4 regions of the Rhodococcus sp. 1R11 genome follow, and region 4 is predicted to be linked to each of the others. Evidence: predicted binding sites of a transcription regulator. Region 4 holds the regulator's gene; each other region holds the start of a gene.
The links. The regulator LexA, encoded in region 4, represses DNA repair genes until DNA is damaged. The targets are predictions, from matches to a motif close to CGAACANNTGTTCG.
Positions count from the first base shown of each region.

Region 1: the regulator LexA is predicted to act here: its motif matches at 1,813-1,826, upstream of E4P29_RS06990 (HNH endonuclease signature motif containing protein).
Region 2: the regulator LexA is predicted to act here: its motif matches at 2,823-2,836, upstream of E4P29_RS20930 (error-prone DNA polymerase).
Region 3: the regulator LexA is predicted to act here: its motif matches at 2,001-2,014, upstream of E4P29_RS00725 (HNH endonuclease signature motif containing protein).

Region 1 is NZ_SPNG01000003.1:233,731-238,440, reverse strand. It holds gene E4P29_RS07005 (ABC transporter ATP-binding protein) at 1-237, shown strand, start outside; gene E4P29_RS07000 (TetR/AcrR family transcriptional regulator) at 307-879, shown strand; gene E4P29_RS06995 (FBP domain-containing protein) at 876-1,364, shown strand; gene E4P29_RS06990 (HNH endonuclease signature motif containing protein) at 1,840-3,261, shown strand; gene E4P29_RS06985 (hypothetical protein) at 3,370-4,023, opposite strand; gene E4P29_RS06980 (general stress protein CsbD) at 4,055-4,582, opposite strand; gene E4P29_RS06975 (alpha/beta hydrolase) at 4,675-4,710, shown strand, end outside.
Region 2 is NZ_SPNG01000013.1:57,108-61,817, reverse strand. It holds gene E4P29_RS20930 (error-prone DNA polymerase) at 1-2,787, opposite strand, end outside; gene E4P29_RS20925 (MMPL family transporter) at 2,915-4,710, shown strand, end outside.
Region 3 is NZ_SPNG01000001.1:145,734-150,443, forward strand. It holds gene E4P29_RS00710 (TIGR03084 family metal-binding protein) at 1-544, opposite strand, end outside; gene E4P29_RS00715 (endonuclease/exonuclease/phosphatase family protein) at 639-1,712, shown strand; gene E4P29_RS00725 (HNH endonuclease signature motif containing protein) at 2,054-3,904, shown strand; gene E4P29_RS00730 (class F sortase) at 3,949-4,578, opposite strand; gene E4P29_RS00735 (ice-binding family protein) at 4,628-4,710, opposite strand, start outside.
Region 4 is NZ_SPNG01000004.1:415,685-420,394, forward strand. It holds gene E4P29_RS09915 (solute carrier family 23 protein) at 1-302, shown strand, start outside; gene E4P29_RS09920 (acyl-CoA dehydrogenase family protein) at 455-1,597, shown strand; gene lexA (transcriptional repressor LexA) at 1,678-2,361, opposite strand; gene E4P29_RS09930 (hypothetical protein) at 2,761-3,150, shown strand; gene nrdR (transcriptional regulator NrdR) at 3,250-3,714, shown strand; gene hrpA (ATP-dependent RNA helicase HrpA) at 3,727-4,710, opposite strand, start outside.

The sequences.
Region 1 (4,710 bases), on a different contig from region 4:
GACGAGGCTACCGCCGAGGCCGGTAGCTCCGGTGCCCGCGACCTCGAATTGGCTGCGGAGGCGGCGACGAAGGGTCGCAGCACGTTGATCGTGGCGCATCGGCTCACCCAGGCCGCCGCCGCCGACCGCGTCGTAGTGCTCGAACACGGAAAAATCGTGGAGCAGGGTCCGCACGACGAGCTGGTCGCTGCTGGTGGGCGTTACGCGGAGCTGTGGGAGGCGTGGCAGGGCCGCTGACCGCTTTAGTAATTTGCCTATAGCTATTAGTTTTGGCTACGGTGTCCTCGGAAGATGGAGGAGGCCGACATGGCACGCGCAGGATTGACCGCGCAGCGCATCGTGGCAGCTGGAGCGGATCTGGCCGATGAGATCGGCTTCGATCGCGTTACCGCGAGCGAGGTAGCCAGACGTTTCGATGTCAAAGTCGCGAGTCTGTATTCGCATCTGAAGAACGCACACCAGCTCAATGTCGGCATTGCTTTGCTGGCGTTGGAAGAACTGGCCGACCGGGTCGCGGAGGCGTTGGCGGGCAGGGCGGGCAAGGACGCGTTGGTAGCAGTGGCCGACGCGTACCTGGTCTATTCGCGCGAACATCCCGGCCGATACGCGGCGACCCAGTTTCCTCTCGACCACGAGACGGCGATCAACAGTGCCGGGGTGCGGCACTCGGCGATGATGAAGGCAATTCTTCGTGGGTATCACCTGAGCGAGATCGATCAGGTGCACGCTGTTCGATTGTTGGGCAGCGTCTTTCACGGTTTCGCCAGTCTCGAAGCGGCCGGATCTTTCGCTCACAGTGCGCCCGATTCGCAGGAGTCGTGGGCCCGAATCCTCGACGGAATCGACTTACTCCTACGGCAATGGAGGCAAGAACAATGAAGCCGATCACCGAACGCGACATCAGATCGTCGTTCGTCAACTCGTCCAAGGGTGACGCCACACGGCTTTCCCTCCCCGATATGTTCGACGAAGCGCCGTGGGAGGATCTCGATTTCCTCGGCTGGGGCGACCCGAAGCTGGCGGGACGAAGCTACATCGTCGTACCGCAGGAAGATCGACTACGTGGAATTGCTTTGCGATACAAGGCAGGTGGGCCGCGTACCGCGCAGATGTGCAGCATCTGCCTCACCACCCATGCCAACGGCGGTGTGTCGCTGATGGCCGCTGCGAAGGCAGGGGAGTCCGGGCGACGCGGCAACACCGTCGGTACCTACATCTGCTCGGATCTCGCATGTTCTCTGTACGCACGCAAGAAGAAAACACCGGCCCTGGGACGACAGTTCAAGGAGGACTTCGACGTCGACACCCGCACGGCGACGGTCAAAGACAATATCGACGCATTCCTCGCTCGTGTCCTCGGCTGAATGTCGCTGCGCGTATGACCTAGCTCTTTTGGCTGGACCGCTGCGGGCGCAAAGCTGTGAAAAGCCAGGCCGCTGCCGCGACAATTGCCAGACCTCAGCCCGCGATGCCGGCCCATGGCAGATCCAGTCGCGGGATGGCAAGAACGCCGAACATCACCAGAGTGGCGAACAGCGGGGAGAGTCTGTGCCGGGCATGGATAAGTCGAGTGGACTCGGTTCCCGTTCGTCGCATGCGCATCTATTCGCCTCGTCGATGTGTTTGGTGAACCTACAGTAAACCGGTAGGTCGGTCTTCAATGGCGCGCCCCGGTTGATACCCATGGAGTGTGGCGCAACGGTCGTAGCGCGTCCGAGGATTGGTGATTTGCCTAGCACGGGCCACCGACAGGTTCCGGTTCGCGAATCCTCATGCACAGCAATAGTTTTCGATTGCACCATCATTGCGCATCGAACACACGTTCGATACACTTGGTTCATGACAACGGAGATCTGGCAACTGAGCGAGAGCGAACTCCTCGCCGACGTTGCTGATGTCTCCCACACGATCCAACTGCTCGAAGCACGCCGCATCGCCCTCGTCGCCGACATCGACACCCGCGTGAGCCGAGAGAAGCTCGGCTTCCCCGGACCCGCAGGCTGGCTGACCTCCACCACCCTCCTCACCCCGAGCAAAGCGAACAAGATCGTGGCCCTCGCTCGCGGGTTGAAGAACTTCCCCGACATCGCCGACGCCGTCAACACCGGCAGCATGACCGTCGACCACGCCGCCCTGATTCTCACCTTCGCCGAAACACCACCGAAGAACCTCCCCCAAGAGGGTCGCGATATCGCCCGCAAAGCCATGATCACCGCCGCAACCGGACCCGGCGCAAGCACCGACAATATCCGAGAAGCGATCACCAAACTCGAAGACACCTACGGCGGCAACAAGCCACCACCGGAAGACACCGACCGCAACGAACTCTTCGCCTCGAAAACCCTCAACGGACGTCTCGTGGCGAAGATGGATTTCGATGCGATCACCGGAGAAAAGCTGCTCACCGCGCTTTCGCCGTTGACCGAACCCCGCCCTGCCGCCGACGGCACCCCAGACGAACGCAGTCCCGCACGGCGACGCGCCGACGCCTTCGGACACATCCTCGACCGCTACCTCGCCTCCAGTGACCGCCCCACCGAAGGCGGCGAAAAACCCCACGTCAACCTGCACATCCGTTTGCAGGACCTCACCGACCTCCGCGACAGTGCCGACGACATAACAGACGACGAAACCTCGCGCGCAGCAACAGAATCCGACACCGAGACCGACGCAGCAGATCCGGTCGACATCAACACCGGCGACCCCATCGACACTGACGCAGCAACCGAACCGGACCACGAAAACGGCAGCGGCAGTGGCGATTGCGGTGGAGGTGATGCTGTAGCCGACCGCGGCGCATATCGGGACCTGTTCGGTGACGGCACCACCGTCGGCTGGCTGCCGTGGATGGGCCCGCTCTCCCGCAACACCTCCCGCCAACTCGCCTGCGACTGTGTTCTCACCGCGATCGTCATGGACGAGAACGGCAACCCGTTGAACCTCGCCCGCACCGCCCGCACCGTCACCGCGAAACAGAAACGCGCATTGACTGCCCGCGATCACGGCTGCGCGTTCCCCGGCTGCGGCAAACCCGCCGCCTGGACCGAAGGCCATCACATCTGGCACTGGGCCGACGGTGGACCCACCGACATGAACAACCTCGTCCTCCTGTGCGGGTTTCATCACCGACTCATCCACCACAGCGACTGGGAAGTGTTCATCGCCGCCGACAACCACCCGTGGTTCGTGCCACCGGCCACCGTCGACCCCTACCGACAACCCCGACAATCCCACGCCCGAGCCGGCCCCCACATCGCCTAGGCCCGCACAAAAACACCAGCCCCACACAAACACACCAGCCCCGCACCGAGAACACAGTGCGGGGCTGGAAGAGGTTGTTGCTGAGCTCGATTCGAGAGAGTCGGGCTGTCAGTCCTTGTTCTTCTCCGCGATGAACAGCTTCTCGATGCGCTCTGCCTCGTCCTTCTTGGCGTCGGCTTCCTCGGATCGCTGTGCGGCCTCGGCCAATTCGGCCTCGGACGGTGCTGCAGCCAACTTCTCCTGCTTGTCGACCTGAGCCTGCTGAGTCTTCTTGCGGTCCTCGGCTGCCTTGGTCGCCGCCGCAGCCTGCTCGTCGGCCCTCTTCTTCTTGGCAGCCGCTTCGCGTTCGGCTTCCTGGGCGGCCTCGCGCTTGCGCTGCTCGGCCTCTTGTCGCGCGTCGCGGGCGGCTTCCTGGGCTGCGGCGTCGGCGGCCCGGCGGTCTTGCTCGGCGGTCTCACGAGCCGTCTTCAGGTCGGCGTCCGCGGCAGTCTTCTTCGCACGTGCCTCGGCGTCCAAACGTGCTGCTTCGGCGCGGTTCTCGGTGCTGTCGACCAGCGTCTCGCCGCGGTCGGCAAGGCTTCTGTCTCCCAACAGGTTTCCGACGGCACGATCAAGGGATCCGAGCGTGTGCTCGTACGCGAGCCGTGCCGGCGATTCTGCATCCATCTTCACGACGACGTTGGTCTCGATGAGCTGCAACGGAATTCGGGCGATCTTGTACTGAATTCGCAGTATGGTCAGTGGTAGGGCCAAAACACTCATGTAGTCGAACTCCTAGATCAGCAGTGGTGGGTCAAGCCTGGTTGCGGAGCTCTTCGGCCTTCTTGCGGTCAGCCTCGGCCTGTAGCAGCGCTTCCTGGTGCTTCTGTGCAGCGACCATTTCGTCCGCATCTGCAGCGGCCTGCTCGGCTTTGCGCTCCTCGATCGCTTCGATCTGTTCGGCCGTTGCGTCGACCTCGGCGGCCGTCCGTTCCTGCGCCACGGTCTCACGCTTGTTCTGCTCGGCCGCGGCCACCTGGGTCTCTCGAACGCGATCTGCGTTCGCCTCGGCTACCGCCGCGTTCTCTTCCGCGGCCTCGCGTCGACTGTCCGCCGCAGTCCGGACGTCGGCGAGCTCCTCGGCGGCCTCGGTGGCCTGTGCATCGGCGACGCGTTCGGTGGCCTGCGCCTCCTTGCGTTCGCGGGCCTGAGCGGCCTGCAGCTGGCCCTCGGCCGTCAACGAGTCGTTGCCGGTGACAGCGCCGACGACCTCTTTGGCTTTGCCCTTGATTCCGTCGAGCATTCCTTTGCGTGCTTCGCCCGCTACGTTCTCGTCAGTCATGTAACTGCAGGTACCCACTGGCCGTTCGAGTAACCCCGCGCCGACGTCGGACGATACGATCGCCGACGAACGAATCAGCAGTGAGGAGACGTATGCCTATCGCAAAGATCAACGGCATCGACGTGAAT
Region 2 (4,710 bases), on a different contig from region 4:
GGCAGCCCACAACGCCTCTCGACGAGTGATGCCGAAACACCCCAGCGCGCCGGCCGTGGCCAGTGCTTCCGCTTGCGCCACCGACAGTTCGACGCGTCCCGTCAGATCCAGAAACGAGGTGTACGGCCCGTGTGCATCTCGCGCGTCGACAATCTTCTGGGCAAGTGTCGTCCCGATGAACTTCACGTCCGCCAAACCCATGCGGATCTCGAGACCGTCTGCCTCGAGATTTGCATGGCCGAGGCTGGCGTTGACGTCGGCACCGTGCACGACCACGCCGTGCCGTCGGGCATCGGCCACCAGAGACTGAGGTGAGTAGAAGCCCATCGGCTGAGCACGCAGCAAACCGGCACAGAACGCCGCCGGATGGTGCAACTTGAACCACGACGAGTAGAAGACCAACGAGGCGAAGCTCTGCGAATGGCTCTCGGGAAAACCGAAATTAGCGAACGCCGAAAGCTTTTCGTAGATTCGATCCGCGGCTGCACCGGTGATGCCGTGCAGATCACGCATTCCGTCGTAGAACCGTCCACGAAGCAATTCCATCTTCTCCGGCGACCGTTTCGACCCCATGGCTCGACGCAGCTGATCGGCATCGGCGGCACTGAAGCCCGCGACGTCGATGGCCATCTGCATCAGCTGTTCCTGAAACAACGGCACACCGAGAGTTCGATCGAGAGCTTTCTTCAGCGACGGATGATCGAAGGTGACCGGTTCGAGTCCGTTGCGCCGCTTGACGTACGGGTGCACCGAGCCACCTTGGATGGGACCGGGACGAATCAAGGCGACCTCGACGACGAGATCGTAGAAGTTACGCGGCTTGAGCCGCGGAAGAGTGGCCATCTGGGCCCGCGACTCGACCTGGAACACACCGACCGAATCGGCCCGTTGCAGCATCTCGTACACCGCATGTTCGGACAGATCGATCGCGGCGAGGTCGATGTCGATGCCCTTGTGCTCGGCGACCAGGTCGATCATGTAGTGCAGAGCCGAGAGCATCCCGAGCCCGAGCATGTCGAACTTGACCAAACCCACTGCGGCACAATCATCTTTGTCCCATTGGAGCACACTGCGATTCTCCATCGTCGCCCACTCCACCGGGCACACGTCGGCGATCGGTCGGTCGCAGATCACCATTCCTCCCGAATGGATGCCGAGGTGACGCGGAAAGCCCTCGATCTGACGCGCGAGGTCGAGAACGGAATCGGGGATCCCGTCGCCGTCCTGATCGCCGATTCCGGACCACCGGGTGATCTGCTTGCTCCACGCGTCCTGTTGCCCCTGGGAGAACCCGAGAGCGCGGGCCATGTCTCGTACCGAGGACTTCCCGCGATAGGTGATGACGTTGGCGACCTGAGCGGCATGGGTACGGCCGTACTTGGCGTACACGTGCTGAATGGCCTCTTCCCGCCGATCCGACTCGATGTCGATGTCGATGTCGGGTGGTCCGTCGCGTTCGGGTGCGAGGAACCGCTCGAAGAGCAACTTGTTGGCAACCGGATCGACGTTCGTGATTCCGATGGCGTAGCAGACGGCCGAGTTCGCCGCCGAGCCTCGCCCCTGGCACAGAATGTCGTGGGTCTTGCAGAAATGAACGATGTCGTGCACCACCAGGAAGTAGCCCGGAAATTCGAGCCGCTCGATGATGTCGAGCTCGTACTCCAACTGCGAATATGCAGCCGGGTTCGCCGACTGCGGGCCGTACCGCCGGGCAGCACCCTCGAACGTGAGTCGCCGCAGGTAACCGATCTCGGTGTAACCGTCGGGCACCTCGAACGGTGGGAGACGAGGCGCGATCAGCTTCAGATCGAACGTACATTCTCGACCCAGTTCGACGGCACCGCGCACTGCACCGGGATAGTGCTCGAACAGCTCTGCCATCTCCGCCCCCGACCGCAGATGTGCACCGCCCGTCGGTGCCAGCCACCCTGCCGCCTCGTCCAGACTGCTCCGGGCACGTACCGCAGCCATCGCCATGGCCAATCTTCGGCTACGCGGACTGGCGTAGTGCGCCGCCGTGGTGGCGATCATCGGCAGACCGTACCGGCGAGCCAGCGCTGCCAGTGCGTCGTTGCGCTCGTCGTCGTCGGCAGTACCGTGCCTGGTGAGCTCGACGGTGACGCGCTCGGCCCCGAACCGATCGACCAGATCGCGCAGCGCGAGATCGGCCGCCTCCGGCCCACCCCGCGAGAGCGCTTGGCGGACATGCCCTTTGCGACAACCGGTCAGAATCTGCCAGTGCCCTCCCGCCGATTCGGTGAGTTCGTCCACGTCGTACTGCGGCTCACCCTTGACTCCGCCGGCCAGGTGCGCGGCCGCGATCCGACGCGACAGCCGCCGATACCCTTCCTGTCCGCGAGCGAGCACCAGAAGATGCGTGCCGTCGGGATCGGCCGCTCCGGCCCTGGACCGGTGGGTGTCGAGCGACAGCTCGGCACCGAACACTGTTCCGATGCCGAGGGCTCGTGCCGCCTCGGCGAACCGCACGACGCCGTAGAAGCCGTCGTGGTCGGTGATCGCAATGGATTCGAGTCCCAGACGCACCGCTTCCTCGACCATTTCCTCCGGCTGCGATGCTCCGTCGAGAAAACTGAACGCCGAATGCGCATGCAGTTCTGCATACGGTGTCGACGGCCCCACCGATTCGGGCCGGCGACCCTGATAGGCGTCACGTTTGCGCGACCACGCCGGGCTGTCGCCCCCATCGCCTTCGACGACCGGCTTGGGGCGCCCGGAGAGGACTCGCTCCATTTCCGACCAGGTGGGTGGCCCGTCGTTCCATCCCATCGAGACCACCTCCTTCACACGGCCACACGCACCATCGAACACTTGTTCTAATGAGAACACGAGGGTCCGACACGATCAACTACAGTCGAACCGCTACTCACCCCTTCCACAGAGCCGGAGCACAGTTGTGACGCGTTGGGCATCGTTCGTCGTATCGCACAAGCGATGGGTGCTCGCCGTCGTCGTCGCGGTCGTGGCCGTCGGCGGCGTGCTGGGACTGGGCGTCTTCTCGAAACTGAGCGAGGGTGGATACGCCGACGCAGGCAGCGAATCGTCGCAGGTCGCGCGGCTGGTCCAGGGCATCGGCCAACCGACCCCCGACATCGTCGCGATCTACACCGCGCCCGACGGACGCACGATCGACGACATCGGACCACAGGTGCAGTCGACACTCGACGAATTCCGCAGCCGCTACACCCTCGGAAACGTGAACTCCTACTGGACCGCGGACCCGGTGACCAAGGAATTCCTGGTCTCGAAAGACCGGACCAAAGCACTGGTGACCATCTCCCTCGGTGCGAAATCGGGAGTTACGTTCAACACGTTCGGTGAGCTGCCTCCACAACTCGTCGTCCCCGGCATCGAGTCGCAGTTCGCCGGCGCATCGGTCGTGGGCGTCTCGCTCAGCCAAACCCTCGAGCGAGACCTCGTGCGCTCGGAGATCATCGCCGTCCCCATCACACTTCTGCTTCTCGTCTTCATCTTCGGTGGCGTGATCGCCGCAGCAGTACCGGTGTTCGTCGGGATTCTCAGTGTGCTCAGCTCGCTGGCAATCCTGCGGGTGCTCACCGAATTCACCGAGGTGAGCTCGTTCTCGATCAACGTCGCGTCGTTGCTCGGCCTCGGCTTGGCCATTGATTACGGACTGTTCATCGTCAGCCGATTCCGAGAGGAACTCCGAACTGGGTCGTCGTCGATGGAGGCGACCGTACGTACCGTGTCCACTGCGGGCCGCACCGTCGTCTTCTCCGGACTGCTGCTGATCTGCGCGTTCGCGGGCATGCTGGTCTTCCCGCAGGCGGTGATTCGATCCCTCGGTTTCGGTGCCATGGCCGCGGTGGCCAGCGCCGCCCTGCTGTCCCTGACCGCGGTGCCCGCCCTGCTCGCTCTTCTTGGCACTCGCATCAACTCGTGGACCTGGTCGCGTACCGCCTCGGACCGCAGTGACGCACGCGCGCACAAATTCTGGGGCGGTGTCGTCACCCGAGTGATGAAGAATCCAGGAATCGTCGCCGCCGTCATCGTCGCGGGCCTGCTGATCGTCGCCACGCCGATTCTGAAGGTCTCCCTGGGAGAGGTCGACTACACGGCACTACCGAAGAACGACCCGGCACGGGCAGCCTTCGAAACCCTCGCCACCGACTTCGAGTCCACCGGCGACGGTGCCACCGTGGTGCTGCGGGGTCTCGACGGCGTCAAGCCTCAGGGCCCACCCGTTGCGGAACTGACCGCAGCGATGAACGCCACCCCCGGCGTTGCCCGCGCCGAATTCCTCGGATCCAAGGACGATCTGGTGGCATTCCAGGCGTCCTACAGCGAACCCAGCGACGGAACGACCGAGGCTCGGTCCCAATCGAATGCGGTGACTGCCCTCCGCGCGATCACTCCCCCGGACGGCACCGAAATCCTCGTCGGCGGCGGACGCGCGAACGTCGATGACGGTAATGCCGCGATAGCGAAATGGCTGCCGGTGATGATCGCGATCATGGTGATCTCGACGTTGGTCCTGCTGTTCCTGGCCTTCGGCTCGATAGTGCTGCCGATCAAAGCAGTTCTCATGGCCGGGCTGAGCCTGGCAGCGACCTTCGGAGCCCTGACCTGGGTGTTCCAGGAAGGTCACGGTGCAAGCCTGCTGGGAGTGACGCCCGGTCCACTCGAGTCGACCTTCGTCGTACTCATCCTCGCAGTCATCTTCGGCCTGTC
Region 3 (4,710 bases), on a different contig from region 4:
CGGCGTACGCGAAATCTCGTGTCCGGACGCCGATGTGTGCGACTCCGCGGATTCGGTCGGTCGGCACGCGAGTGACGCCCAGCGCATCGGCGACGTCCTGGCCGTGGGCCCACGTCTCCATGAGACGGGCGGTGGCCATGGACGCGGCACTCATGGGCGGGCCGAACCATTGGATCTTGACGCCCGACGGGACCTGCTTCAGCGCGTCCGTCATGGCGTGGCGGCGAGTTCGCCAGGCGCTCAACAGTTCTGGATTGCTCACTTCCTCCTCGGCGGCCTCGTCGACGAACCCGGTGGGGTTCTCCCAGGCCTTTTTCAGCGTGCGAGCGAACTCCTCTTCGGCCGCGGTATCACCGGATGCTGCGGATGTGGTTCGCTCCGCGACGTGATCCGTCCACGACAGGTGCGCGATCTGATGTGCGATCGTCCAGCCCGCCGCCGGAGTAGGTGCCGCCCAGCGTTCGGGTGCCAGCTCGGCCACCAGCGCGTCGAGGTCGTCACCCTCGGCGCGGAGATCGCCGACGAGTGAGTCGAGGTCTGCCATGAGACCAGCTTCACAAAGGCACGAGAAAAAAGCAAGCACGCTTGCTTGTTAATTCGTAACCTTACGTTCGCTTGCCGTCTCTACGGTCGGGAACGTGAAAACGTCGAGACTTGTGGCCGTCGCCATTACCCTCGCCTTCATGGCTGCCGGCTGCTCCTCCACGGACCCGTCTGCTGCGGACCCGACCCCCGACGAACCGTCGAGCATCCGGGTAGCGACATTCAACGCCAGTCTCAATCGGCCCGCGGCCGGACAATTGGTCACCGACCTGAGCACGGAGAACGCCCAGGCTCGCGCAGTGGCCGACGTGATCTCCGCGAACTCACCGGATGTGTTGCTGGTCAACGAGTTCGACTATTCGGGATCGGATGCCCCGACCCTCTTCAACGAGAACTATCTGGACGGGCAGTACCCGTTCTTCTTCACTGCTCCGGTGAACACCGGCGTCGACTCGGGACTCGACCTGGACGGGGACGGCGTACTCGGTGGCCCCGGTGATGCCTGGGGATTCGGACAGTTCCCCGGCCAGTACGGCATGGTGGTGTACTCGAAGTTCCCGATCAACACCGGTGCGGTACGCACGTTCCAGAACTTTCTGTGGAAGGACATGCCGGACTCGCTGTTACCGCGCGACTATTACGGAGAGAACGCGGACGCGCTTCGACTGTCCAGCAAGTCTCATTGGGACGTGCCCGTCGACGTGAACGGGAAGACGCTGCACGTGTTGGCCTCGCATCCCACTCCCCCGTCCTTCGACGGACCCGAGGACCGTAACGGTAAGCGCAATCACGACGAGATCCGGTTGAGTGCCGATTACATTTCCGGTGCCGACTACCTCTACGACGACACCGGCGTGCGAGGCGGACTCGACGAGGGAGCGTCGTTCGTGATGATGGGCGATCAGAACAGCGATCCGGTCGACGGCGACTCCGTGGCCGGTGCCATCGCACAGGTTCTGGATCTTCCGCGAGTACGAGATCCGGCACCCATGTCGGATGGACATGGAACGGACACAGCCGATTTCGCTGATCCGACGCCGGGTGACCTGCGCGTGGACTACGTACTGCCCTCGGACGATCTGACGGTGCGCGACTCGCAGGTGTATTGGCCCGATCAGGCCGAGCACCCGTCGGATCACCGATTGGTGTGGGTAGACCTCGAAATGTGATGCGCGAGTGACCGAACTGCCGATTGTCGAGTTCGCCTACCCGGGCCCACTACGGGACACGCTGGTTGCGGCCGGGGAGATCCGAACTTCACGGTGAACGATGACACCCAGGTGGTGCTGGAGCGATTCGAGCCGACATGAAGGTCGCCCGACAGTCTTGCGGCGATGTTCGAGGTCCATCCGCGGACCCGGTGTTTGTCGGTGGGTGGGTGTATAGACACGCCGCCTCCAATCCTTCTTCATTGCAACATAATTGAGGTTGACGATTGGTTCAGATCCCGGTACCATCGAACACACGTTCTACACATTGTTGGAACACCTGCCGGGGGGGCGAAGACACAATGGGCACATCGACGCGTAGCCGTTTCGCGGCCTATCTCGGGCCGCAATCGAAGCCGTACATCGAGGCTGCTTCGTTGGCCGAGATTCGGGATGTCGCGATTCTGGAGAATCAGGCGTGCGCCCGCAAGGTCGCTGTGGCCGCCGCCATCTGGGACTCGTGCATTCATCAGAACGTTCTGGTCGGCGATGTCGTTCAGGATGCGGGCAACTATGCAGCGTCCGAGATTGCGCACGTGCTGGGTTGTTCGAAGACGGTCGCGAACTCGTACGCCGAGATCGGTATGGACCTACGGCTTCGGCTACCCGCCATTGCAGCTGCGTTCGGGGTCGGCGAACTCGATTTGCCCCGAGTCCGTGCGATCTACCGCTGCACTCACAATCTGACGCAGGACGCAGCAACGGCTGTCCAGATCGAGGTTCTCCACGCTGCCAGACGCCTCTCCCCCGGCCCGCTCGCGACCGAGATCTGGTCGATCATGTACCGCATCGCGCCCGAGGAGGCCGCCGCTCTCCGTAAGGACCTGGAACGACACACCAACGTCACTTACACCGACAAGGACGTGCTGTCGACGCTCAAAGCCGATCTCACCGCTGCCGACGCCGCCGCAGCCTGGCAGCTGATCAACGAGATGGCCGCCACCGTCTGCCGACGCGATCCGCGCAACAAAGGACAGAGACGAGCGGCCGCGTATGTCGCTCTGCTGCACCAGGAATCGTTTATGGAGTGCCTGTGCGACGCGAACGACGACCATCCGTGCACGGCCGACGCATCGCGACCTGATCGACGTGCACCACTGACCGTCATCACCGTCGACCTCGCCACCCTCGCCGGCTTGCTGTCCAATCCCGCGCACCTGGCCGGACACGGAACCATCGACGCCGAGTACGCCCGCGAGCTTGCCGAGAACGCACAGTGGCAGCTCCTGCTGACCGAGGCGCGCAACCTCGCCGACAAACTCGGACACGGTGACGACCTCGAATCGATGATCGACGTCGACTCGACAGAAGACACGAAGACCGACACTGGCGCTGGGACCGACACCGAAAACGTCGCCGTGGATGTCATAGACGGGGACGATGCAGGGGATGCCGAACCGCTTCGGCCGCCACGTACCCCGCATGTGGTGTTTCATCCGCTGGGTCGTGGGCGTCGTCGAAGCGGGGCAGTTCCTCGTCCACTCCGATCGCCGGCTTCCAGATCAACGGCTTTCAAATCAACGGCGGCAGCCAGCACTCCACCGCAGAGTAGTTGCATTGCCACGCCGTATCGCGGTGCTTTCTCTCTGGTGGCCGAGTTCGAGGCGGCGATCGCAAGCAACCCCACGCTCGGGGTGGCGCGTCACCCGGATGGGCATGGCGGCCTCGTCATACCGCCACCCGGAGCCCTCGTCTATCGGCCGTCCAGCGCACTCGCCGACAGTATTCGGTTCCGCGACCGGACCTGCAGGCATCCCGGTTGTGACGTCCCGGCGCAGCAGTGCGAGATCGACCATATCGTTCCCTATTTACACCGTGATCCCGCAAGCGGTGGGTGGACGATCGCCACCAATCTCCACTGCCTGTGCCGATATCACCACAGCCTCAAGACCATGGGCCTGTGGACTCCGGTCATGATTGCCGACGGCGTCGAATTCTGGGTCTCCAATGCCGGCACCACCGCCGTCACCGGCCCCGCAACAACTCAGCTCGCCGATTGCGGCCACCTACCGACCGTCTACCGCAGACCCAAAGGCGCGAAACGGCAGGCAGATTTATCGACCCCGACCGCACCAAGACTTCGATCTACGTCGACCTCGGTGCCTCTGTCCACTTCCGCATCCGCACACGACGACGACGTGCCACCGTTTTGAATGCGCAGTCGATGGCGCTGCAGCCGGGCTCGAAAGGCAGAGCGTCAGACCCGATCCGCGTAGACGACGATGTTGTCCTCGTAACTCGCTACATCCGAATCGAATTGGCCACCGCACGTGATCAGACGCAACCCTGGGTGGTCGAGGTCGCCGTACACCTTCTGGGTGGGGAAAGCATCCTTCGGATACTGCTCCACAGCGCTGACGACGAACCGGACGGTGCTTCCATCCTCGGCAGTGACGGACACATCGTCTCCCTGCTCCAGTTCGCGGAGTCGATAGAACACACCCGGGCTACCGGCCCAATCCACATGGCCGGCAACGATCGACGGTCCCAGCTGACCGGGAATCGGCGATCCGGTGTACCAGCCTGCGGGAAAACCGCCCGGCGGAACGTCCATTGCTCCATCGGGGTTCAACCCGAGGTCCATCACATCGGAATCGACACCGATCGCCTCGATCTCGATACGTTCGGGCGGAGATGCGACACCCTCTACCGAACCAGCGCCCTGGGCAGGGACCGAATTGGGTTGAGCGACAACCTCAGCCGATGTCGTCGCTGGCGTTCGAGACGGAGCGGGTTCGTCGACGGGTGTCGCGCAACCCGATACGAGCGCGACCGCCATCAAGCAGGCTGCTGCCGCAGCCCGCACTGCGACCCGGCGACGGGTCACAGTGCGGGAAACGTGTGCAGCAGTAGTTATTTCACTGTTCACGTGTTACTCAGCGTCGACGACGGCTCAGAGCCAAGGCCGAGAACCCGCCTGCAGCGAGTACCACCAGTACAGCCCACATCGACGTCATCG
Region 4 (4,710 bases):
CGCCCAAGTTCGGTGCGCTGATCTTCACCGTCCCGGACGGTGTGATCGGGGGAGCGACACTCGTGCTCTACGGACTCATCGGACTGCTCGGCGTTCGAATCTGGACCGATGCCAAAGTGGATTTCACCGATCCGGTGAACCTCACCGTCGTCGCAGCAGCACTCGTCGCCGGCATCGGCGACCTGACGCTCTCCGTCGGATCGGTCGAACTCGGTGGAATCGCTTGGGGATCGCTGGGCATCCTCGTCGGATACCCGATCGTCTCGGCGCTGGCCCGAGGCAGAACGAATGGACGACGCTAGCAGGGGCGGTCACGGATCGCGCACGTTTTGGTCATCGACCCTCGGTACACCGCAAACGTACTGTTGAACCGTGACGTCAGTCGCACCGACGACCGCGCTGTGACCCCCCTTCTCGCGGTCGACGACGGTGCGCACCGAACAAGGAGATCTGCGTGGAACGCACACTTTTCGAGCCCGAGCACGAGCTGTTCCGGGAGTCGTACCGGAAGTTTCTCGAACAGCACGTAGCCCCCAATCACGCGAAGTGGGAAGAGCAGAACATCGTCGACCGCGGCGTCTGGGTCGAGGCCGGCAAGCAGGGCTTCCTCGGAACTGCCGCACCGGAGGAGTTCGGCGGTGGCGGCGTCAAGGACTTCCGCTACAACGCCATCGTCACCGAGGAAACCACCCGCGGCGGCTACAGCGGCATCGGCTTCACTCTGCACAACGACGTCGTCGCGCCGTACTTCATCGAGTTGGCCAACGACGAGCAGAAGCAGCGCTGGCTTCCCGGATTCTGCTCCGGTGAGCTGATCACCGCGATCGCCATGACCGAGCCGGGCACCGGCAGCGACCTACAGGGGATCAAGACCAAGGCCGTTCGGGACGGCGACGACTGGGTATTGAACGGATCGAAGACGTTCATCACCAACGGCATCAATGCCGATTTGATCGTCGTCGTAGCGTGCACCGACCCCGAGAAGGGTGCCCAGGGCTTCAGCTTGCTGGTCGTAGAGCGCGACATGCCCGGTTTCGAGCGTGGCCGCAACCTGGACAAGATCGGCATGAAGGCCCAGGACACCGCGGAACTCAGCTTTACCGACGTTCGGGTTCCGGCCGCCAACCTGCTCGGCGAAGAAGGCATGGGCTTCATCTACCTGATGCAGAACTTGCCTCAGGAGCGCCTCTCGATTGCCGTCGTCGCGGCTGCGGCCATGGAATCGGCACTGGAGATGACCATCCAGTACTGCCGCGATCGCAAGGCATTCGGTAAGTCGATCGGAAAGTTCCAGAACACGCGATTCGTGTTGGCGGAGCTGGCTACCGAAACCACCGCTACCCGCATCATGGTCGACAAGTTCATCGAACTGCTCAACGACGGCAAGCTGACCGTGCAGGAAGCCGCCATGGCGAAGTGGTGGACCACCGAGAACCAGGTCAAGCTCATCGACCGATGCCTCCAGCTGCACGGCGGCTACGGTTACATGAAGGAATACCCGATTGCCAAGGCTTACATGGATTCTCGGGTACAGACCATCTACGGCGGCACCACGGAGATCATGAAGGAGATCATCGGTCGTGGACTGAATCTCTGATTCTGCCGATCGTTCGGAACCGACGAGAAGGGCCGCAGCACCTGTGCTGCGGCCCTTCTTTCGTTGTGTCCGAACAGAGTTCAGAGCTTGCGCATCACGGTGACGACCTTGCCGAGAATCGCGGCATTGTTACCCGGGATCGGCTCGAACAATGGGTTGTGCGGCATGAGCCACACCTCACCCTTGGAACGCTTGAACGTCTTGACGGTGGCCTCGCCCTCGATCATCGCTGCCACGATGTCGCCGTTGTCGGCCACGGACTGTTGACGCACCACCACCCAGTCGCCATCGCAGATGGCCGCGTCGATCATGGACTCGCCGACCACCTTGAGCAAGAACAGTGATCCCTGACCGACCAACTCGCGGGGGAGTGGGAACACGTCCTCGACGGCTTCCTCGGCCAGAATCGGACCACCCGCGGCGATCCGGCCGAGAACCGGCACGAACGTCGGCGTCGGCAACCGATCCTGCTCGTTGGACGCTGCCGAACCGTCCACCGCTGCCGCGGCCTGATCTGCCTGCACCTCGTCCAGTCCACGGACGTCGACCGCGCGAGGGCGGTTGGCATCGCGCCGCAGGAACCCTTTGCGCTCGAGGGTACGAAGCTGATGAGCGACGGACGACGTCGACGTCAGGCCCACGGCATCGCCGATCTCTCGAATACTGGGTGGGTATCCGCGCTCGGTGACCGAGGCCCGGATGACCTCCAACACTTTCCGTTGGCGCTCGGTGAGCCCTGCGCTGATGTCGGTGCCGACCTCCATGGCCTTCGGGGTCGGCTCGGCGGCCGGCTTTCCGGCCGCAGCCTTGCCGACCGTCGAGGATCCGGCTCGCGCGGAACCAGCTTTCGTGGAACCCGTCGTACTGGAACCGGTGATGGACCTCGTCGAGGTCTCGTCCTTCATGCTGTCGGCCTCCTGCTGATGCGGCTGGATTCGGTCTACGCGGTATCGATCCACGCGGACTGGAGTTGATGATGTCGACTCGTGTGGCGTGTGGTTTCTGACACGAATCTAGCGTGTATCAGCTGTTGAATCAAACATCTGTTCGACTCGTGTCGCGTTTTCTACAGACTTTGTCGGAGGCGCGTGATAGAACTTCGAACAAGCGTCCATCGAACGCCTGATCGAACAATCGATCCAACGAGCGAAGACGAGGTTCCGATGACCATCACCACCGATCGTCCCACCACTGCCGGTATGCGTTCGCGATCCGGTGTCGTCGAGCGTCGTCGGCGGTCGCGGCCCGTGCTGCAGAACCACGGGCGTCGGACGCAGAACGGCCCGTGCTTGCCCGTCCTGGACGAGTCCTGGACCGACGTGACCGATCGCGAGATGGCGGATCGAGACTTCGACGACACCTCGGCTCATTTCGCGAACCAGACCGTGCGCCCACGCTCTCTGGTTCTGTGGATGTTGGCTGTGGTCGTCGTGGCCGGCGGTCTGCTCGGCATCGCGAATCTGCGCGCGACCACACCCGACGCGGCCACTCAGCCTGCCGGCGCGGTCATGGTGCACGACGGAGCGCTCGTCGAGTACGCACCCAGCAGATGACCACCGGCACCATGGTGCCCAGCGTGGCTGAGTATCCTCGAAGACTGCCCCGACGCGCACGTTCGTCGTCGGAGTATCGGCTACGACGGAGGCTCCCTCATGCATTGCCCGTTCTGCAGGCACCCCGACTCACGCGTGGTGGATTCGCGTGAAATGGACGAGGGTCAGGCAATACGGCGACGCCGGTCCTGCCCCGAGTGCGGTCGTCGCTTCACCACCGTGGAGGCTGCTGTGCTCGCCGTCGTGAAGCGCAGCGGTGTGACCGAGCCGTTCAGTCGGGAGAAGGTCGTCAAAGGCGTTCGTCGCGCCTGCCAGGGCAGAGACGTCGACAACGACGCGCTGAACCTGCTGGCTCAGCAAGTCGAAGACAACATCCGCGCGGCCGGTTCGGCGGAGATTCCCAGCAACGAAGTGGGCCTGGCCATTCTCGGACCGCTACGCGATCTCGACGAAGTGGCCTACCTTCGTTTCGCATCGGTCTACCGCTCGTTCAGTTCGGCCGAGGACTTCGAGAAGGAAATTCACGAACTCCGCAAACATCGAGAGTCCGCCGACGTCGAGTGAACCGCGGGCCGATCAGCGAGACTGATCGGCGATCGCCTTCTCGATGCGCTTCTCCGATACCGGATACGCAGTACGAACTCCCTGGGCGAAGAGCCCCACCCGCAGTTCCTCGATCATCCAGAACAGCTCCTGCACACCCGAGCTGTTCTTCCTGCTTTCCGGAAGCGAATCCAACAGCCGCCCGTACGAGCCGTACACCCGGTCGAGAACGTCCATCGCCGCAGCGTCGCGGCCCGCGCTGCTCGGCAGAGTGGACAGCCTCTTGGTCGCCGCAGCGAGATAGCGTGGCAGATCGGCCAACCGTCGAGAACCGAACTCGGTGACGAAACCGCGAAAGATCAGGCCATCGAGCTGTTCTCGGACATCGTCGGCGGGCTCACCCGATGCGTTCTGCAACTGGGACGACAGAGCCAACGCGGCCGTCAGAACCGGTCGAACCAGAGCGAGAACAGCAGCAGTACGCCGCGGAACCTCTGCGTCCACCAGTGCCCTGAGCTTGTCGAACTCGGCCGGATCGCGAACCGGTCCGCCGTGCGCGTCCATCGCTTCTTCCACAGCGAGCGCACGGCATTCCTCGAGCAGCGCATCGACGCCGCCGTACGGGTTCTGGCCGAGCGCAAGACGTTCGGCGGTCGGCAGCCCGGCCAGCAGGGCTTTCGTTCCCTTCGGTGCCGTGGCGAGCAGCAGAGTACGGGTGCCCGCGCGCATGGCTGTGCGTTGCTGGGCGGGGGTGCTGAGCACTCGCACCGCCACGCCCGAACCCTCGGGCACCAACGCCGGGTACCCGGTGACCTTCTGTCCGCCCACGTCTCGGGTGACCGTGGGCTCCAAGCGGCCCAACGTGCCCGAGGTCCACGCCAGCGTCGGGGCGCGCTCCGCGTCGCCGACCGCACGTGCGACCTGACGGCCGACCTCGCCGGCCAGACCAGCGCGCAACGCGGTCAGATCCTTGTTGCTGCCGAGCACCGTCCCGGACGGGTCGACCGCGGCGAACGT